2 regions of the Ruminococcus sp. RTP21358st1_G6_RTP21358_211008 genome follow, and region 1 is predicted to be linked to the other one. Evidence: predicted binding sites of a transcription regulator. Region 1 holds the regulator's gene; the other holds the start of a gene.

Region 1 (3,214 bases):
CTTCGTACATTCTCATCTGGGCAGCCTCGATCTCCACAATCTTGGTAACTACCTTGTCCAGAAAATAACGGTCATGGGAAACGATAAATACAGCACCCGGGTAGTTAAGAAGATAGGTCTCAAGCCATGCGATGCTCTCCATATCCAGATGGTTGGTAGGCTCGTCCAGAAGGAGAATATCCGGTTTGGAAATCAGAAGCTTGCCAAGTGCAACCCGGGTTTTCTGACCTCCGGAAAGGTTCTCAATCTGTTTGCCGTAGTCTTCTTCTTCAAATCCAAGACCTTTTAAAACTCCTACGATTTCACTTTTATAAGCGTAGCCGTTTTCCAGCTCAAACTGGTGCGTCAGGCGGGTATAGCTGTTCATCAGGCTCTCAAGTTTGTCGCCTGCTACGTATTTCATTTCCTGTTCCAGAGAACGGATCTTGTCTTCCATATCCAAAATGTACCGCTTGGTGGTCATCAGTTCTTCGTAAATGGTGTGATGACCGTGGATATCCTGGTACTGGGCCAGATAACCGATCTTCTTATCCTTGGCAATGACCACCTGACCGGAATCCGCGGAAATCTCCTCCATGATAATACGAAGAAGAGTCGTTTTCCCCGCACCGTTATTGCCGATGAGAGCGGCCTTTTCCCGTTCTTCTATGTGAAAAGAAGCATCCTGCAGGATTACCTTTTCCCCAAAAGATTTGCAGATGCTCTGACATGATAAAATCATAAGTTCCTCCTTAAAAAGGCGGTTCTGTATACACAGAAACAGCATTATTAGAATGTTCAATAGTATATTATACTTGAAAAATTTATTTTTTGAAAGAATAATTGTCAAATCACAAAAAAATTTGCAAAAATTTGTAATTCTGCACAACTTTAATTGACAAGAAAATAACATTTCGGTATAATTGACATAGTGTTACGCGGGCTGCCGATTACAGGTAATGTTCCGCGATGCGTTTTTAGCGGAAAATTACAGGCAGCGGAAACAAGGAGGGGAACATTTTGGATGCAAAAGAGATCTCAAAGGCGGTAATTAAGAGATTGCCAAGATATTATCGCTATCTGGGGGAGCTGATGGAAGAGAAGGTGGAACGTATATCTTCCAACGACCTGAGTAAAAAAATGCATGTGACTGCTTCACAGATCCGACAGGACTTAAATAATTTCGGTGGTTTTGGACAGCAGGGATATGGATATAATGTAGAATATCTTTATACAGAAATTGGTAAAATACTGGGACTGGACACTATTCATCCCATGATCATTCTGGGTGCAGGTAATCTGGGACAGGCACTTGCCAATTATGGAGACTTCGAAAAACGTGGCTTCCGCCTGGTAGGGATTTTTGACGTAAACCCGGTTTTGGAGGGGATTTCCGTTCGCGGGATTGAGATCCAGATGGTTAGCAGTCTCCCGGAATTTATCAGGGAGAATCAGGTGGAGATTGCCATTCTGACCCTGCCGAAGAATAAGGCCAAGGAGATGGCGAAGGTTCTTATTGACAATGGAATCAAGGCAATCTGGAATTTTGCCCATACAGATCTTGACGCCCCGGAGGATGTGATCGTAGAGAACGTTCATCTGTCCGAGAGTCTGATGGCACTGTCTTACAACTTAAGCCAGTATCGTAACGAACATAAAGAAAACAAAGAATAAAAGTCAAAGAGGACTGCTGCTTGTCTCGCTGAAGGATTTACAGGAGACCGGGCGGCAGTTTTGCATTAGGAGTGGCCTTATGAAAAAAGTTGTAACCTGCAGTCAGATGAAGCTGCTTGACCATGGCACTATTCATAATATGCATGTTCCCTCCCTGGTTCTCATGGAGAGGGCAGCACTTGCCACAGCAGAAGAGATCCGGAAATATCTGGAAAAGAAAAACGGTTCTGCTAATTTGAAAAAAGAACGGATTCTGACCGTCTGCGGATCTGGCAATAACGGAGGTGACGGCATTGCCATTGCAAGACTTCTGCATCTGGCGGGAATTCGTTCTGAGATTTATCTTGCAGGAAATCCGGATAAAATGACAGAAGAAACCCGACATCAGTGGGATATTGCCATGAGCTACCAGGTACCGGTAATGAATAACCCTGTATGGGATGAATATACTGTTATAGTAGACGGAATTTTCGGCGTTGGACTCTCCAGGGAGATTATCGGGAATTACAAAGAGATAATTGACCATATGAATGAAGCTCCTGCGTATAAAGCAGCGGTGGATATTCCGTCTGGCATTCATGGAGATACGGGAGCTGTTCTTGGAACTGCTTTTGAGGCAGATCTTACCGTAACATTTGCGTATAAAAAATGTGGGCTTTGTCTGTATCCGGGAAGAGCTTATGCTGGCAGAACTGTGGTGGCGGATATTGGGATTTATGACCGGGACCGTGATGGCAGTGAGCTTGCAAGCAAGGCTGCCTGGTATATGGAAAAATCTGACGTAAAAACTCTCCCGGCAAGAAAACCATGGGGAAATAAAGGAACATTTGGCAAGGTCCTTCTTGTGGCGGGTTCGAAGGGAATGTGCGGAGCAGCCTGTCTGAGTGCCAGTGCAGCACTTCATGGAGGCGCCGGGATGGTGAAGATCCAGACTGTGGAAGAGAACCGGATTCCTTTACAGAGCCTTTTGCCTGAGGCAATGCTGACCAGCGAATTTGATGAGGAAGCCAATAGGAAAAATTTAAACTGGTGTGATGTGCTGGTAATCGGTCCAGGGCTTGGAACAGAAGGCTCAGGAAAGGAAAGAATGCTTTGGTTCCTGGAAAACGGAGCAAAAGCAGGAAAGCCTGTTATACTGGATGCAGATGGTCTGAATATTCTGGCAATGCATCCACAGTGGATGAAATTCATAGGGAAACAGACCATTCTCACTCCCCATATGGGCGAGATGAGCCGTCTTTGCGGCTTGGATGTATCAGAACTAAAGGAAGACCCTGTAGCCTGTGCTTATCAATATGCAGAGAAAAGTGGCGGTGTTCTGGTACTGAAAGACGCATGTACAGTAATAACTGACCGGAATGAAAAGCTGTATCTGAATCTTTCTGGTAATTCGGGAATGGCCACAGCAGGAAGCGGAGATGTACTTTCCGGTATTATCGCAGCTGTTCTCTGCATGTATTTAAGCTGTGAGGAAGAACAGGAGCTTTCCTATAAAGCTGCCCTGGCAGTATATATTCACGGTCTTTGCGGTGATATTGCCAGAGAGAAAAAAGGATCTCAC
Region 2 (3,214 bases), on a different contig from region 1:
AATAGAACGATGTACCTGAAGTACATCATGTGTACAAGCGGAAGAAAAACTCTTCAGGGTAAAAACTGGAGAGTTTTTTTGTTGCAGAAAATTTTATTGAAATCCTTATTGCGGCAAAAGTTTGTTTTGCTATTACAAAAAATTTGCTTTTCTCAGTAAGATATTGTACTATAGAGGGTACAGATATATGGAGGTAACTCATTATGGGAAAAGTGATGGCAGTGAACATCAGTGTTAAAAGAGGAACTCAGAAGGTCAATGTGCACACTGTAAAACTGATTGAAAATTATGGATTGGAGAATGACGCCCACGCAGGAAACTGGCACCGTCAGGTCAGCCTTCTGTCTTATGAAAAAATAGAAGAATTTAAGGCAAAAGGCGCGCCGGTAAAGGATGGTGCTTTCGGGGAAAATCTGATCGTACAGGGATTTGACTTTAAGACTCTTCCAGTAGGAACCCGTCTGAAATGCAACGATGTGATTCTGGAAATCACGCAGATTGGAAAGCAGTGTCACAACGGTTGCGAGATTTTCAAGATCATGGGAGATTGCATTATGCCCCGCGAAGGTGTTTTTGCCAGAGTAATCAAAGGCGGTGTGATCTCTGAGGGAGATGAAATGGTTTATGCTTGACAGATACGGAAGAAATATTGATTATCTGCGGATATCTTTGACAGACAGGTGCAATCTCCGCTGTATCTACTGTATGCCGGAAGAGGGAATCCGTCAGATTCCAAGGACAGAACTTCTTGATACAGATGAAATCGTGAGAATCTGTAAGGTGGCCAGTGAACTTGGGATTTCCAGAATCAAACTGACAGGAGGAGAGCCTCTTGTCCGCAGAATTTGCACCCCATTAGTAAAAGAGCTGAAAGCCATTCCCGGGATCTGCCAGGTTACACTAACCACCAACGGAATCCTTTTGGGAGAACAGCTTCCGGGCCTGATGGAGGCCGGTCTGGATGCCGTAAACATCAGTCTGGATACTTTAGAAGAAACCACATTTCGCAAAATCACCCGCAGGGACGATTTTCACCAGGTTTTAAAGGGACTTAGGGCAGCACTTTCCTACCCTTCCCTAAAAGTGAAATTGAACTGTGTCCCCACTTTTCAGTCGGACGAGGAACTTTTACAGGTGGCAGCTCTTGCAAGGGAGAATCCTCTTCATGTGCGTTTCATTGAAATGATGCCAATCGGTCTGGGCAAGGAGTTTGCAGCCAGGGGAGAGGAACTGATAAAGTCTGTTCTGGAAAAGGAATATGGGTCAATGACACCAACGGAAGAAAAGCTTGGAAATGGTCCCTGTCATTATTATACCCTGGAGAAGTTTACAGGCAGGATCGGATTTATCAGTGCCCTGTCCCACAAATTTTGTGACAGCTGCAACCGTGTAAGGCTTACTTCTACCGGATTTCTGAAAGGCTGCCTGCAATTTGAGGACGGAGCAGATCTGAAGGTTTTGCTTCGAAGTGGTTGTTCTGATAGGATGCTTAAAGAAACGATAGAAAAAGTCATTTATGAAAAGCCTGTAGGCCACAATTTTCAGGAACATAAGAAGGGAAACGAAGAATCCCACATCATGGCTCAAATCGGTGGATGATTTTGAAAAATAAAAGAAAACACGATTTAGAAAAGTCGGATTTGCTGTTGTATCATTTGTACAACTTAAGCAATCCGGCTTTTTGTATATTTCAATATAATTCCAGATACAAAATTGTGCAAAAATATTGTTAATAAATAAACTTATTCATATTTGCTTGCCAAAATGAACAAAAAAATATATAATTTCATTACAAAAATAGTCATGTCTGTTAAAAAATACGCAAAGCCGGAAGCTTTGGAGGACGGGGACAAAAGACCTGGAGGCATCTGGCAAGTAAGGAGGTTAACAAAATGGTAGATCAGTCATATTACAAGAAAGCAGATGAGATTATTGAGCATTATGAGCGGTGTGCTGCCTCATTAATCCCTATCATGCAGGATATCCAGGCGGAATATCGGTACCTGCCTGCAGAACTTCTGACCTACGTAGCCGGACAGATCGGCGTTACTGAAGCGAAGGCCTTCAGTGTTGCAACCTTTTATGAGAACTTTTCTTTTGAACCTAAAGGAAAATACATTATCAAGGTATGCGATGGCACAGCTTGTCATGTAAGAAAGTCAATCCCGGTTAAAGAAGCATTCATGAAAGAACTGGGATTAAGCAATAAGAAGCATACCACAGATGACATGATGTTCACTGTGGAGACTGTATCCTGTCTTGGTGCCTGCGGGCTTGCTCCCACCTGTATGGTGAATGAAGAAGTGCATGCCAAGATGACACCGGAGAAGGTAGTAGAGCTTATTAACAGATTGAGAGGTGAGAACGGATGAGGATTAACAGTAAAGAAGAGCTGCAAAGCAAAAAAGCTGAGATCGAACAGAATATCCAGAGCTTCACATGCCGTGTTCTTGTCTGTTCCGGTACCGGATGTATGGCTTCCGGTGCTCAGAAAATCTATGATGAGATGGTAAGACTCTGTGAAGGTATTGATGGTGTAGAGATTGAAATGCAGAAAGATATCCCTCACGTAGGCGTTATCAAGACTGGCTGCCAGGGTCTTTGCGAGCTGGGACCTCTTGTAAGGATTGAACCATACGGATATCAGTATGTACATGTTCAGGAGGAGGACTGCCTGGAGATCGTGGAGCGAACTGTACGCCTTGGACATCCTGTAGATCGTCTGTTTTACCGCCATGGAGATGAAATCTGTCCGAAGCCTGAGGATATCCCGTTCCTTAACCGTCAGACCAGGATCGTTCTTGAAAACTGTGGTAAGATTGACGCGGAATCCATTGACGAATATATTGCAGCAGGCGGTTTTTCTGCTCTTGCTAAGGCAGTTACAGAGATGACTCCCCAGGATGTAATTGATGAAGTTACCAGATCTGGTCTTCGCGGACGCGGAGGCGCCGGCTTCCCGGCTGGTAAGAAGTGGTCACAGGTAGCCAGACAGGCTGAGAAAACCCGATATGTAGTATGTAACGGTGATGAGGGTGACCCGGGAGCATTTATGGATGGTTCCGTTATGGAAGGCGATCCGTATAAGATGATCGAGGGCATGATCATTGCCGCTTACGCAGTTGGCGCTGAGAACGGATACATATATGTTCGTGCAGAGTATCCTCTTTCCGTAGCCAGACTTCGTCTTGCTATTTCCCAGGCTGAGAAATAT

What was found. The regulator Rex, encoded in region 1, represses fermentation and respiration genes when NADH is low (regulators of the CRP and FNR family bind a similar motif). The targets are predictions, from matches to a motif close to ATTGTTAANNNNTTAACAAT.
Region 2: a site for Rex is predicted at 1,726-1,745, ahead of AB5Z12_RS06120 (NAD(P)H-dependent oxidoreductase subunit E). Genes of this name have one in related genera too.

Annotation. Positions count from the first base shown of each region.
Region 1 covers NZ_JBDGDM010000003.1:125,428-128,641, reverse strand. Annotated here, with positions in the region: gene abc-f (ribosomal protection-like ABC-F family protein) at 1-721, opposite strand, end outside; gene AB5Z12_RS02225 (redox-sensing transcriptional repressor Rex) at 1,000-1,653, shown strand; gene AB5Z12_RS02220 (NAD(P)H-hydrate dehydratase) at 1,733-3,214, shown strand, end outside.
Region 2 covers NZ_JBDGDM010000011.1:46,119-49,332, forward strand. Annotated here, with positions in the region: gene AB5Z12_RS06110 (MOSC domain-containing protein) at 204-632, shown strand; gene moaA (GTP 3',8-cyclase MoaA) at 625-1,599, shown strand; gene AB5Z12_RS06120 (NAD(P)H-dependent oxidoreductase subunit E) at 1,893-2,372, shown strand; gene AB5Z12_RS06125 (NADH-quinone oxidoreductase subunit NuoF) at 2,369-3,214, shown strand, end outside.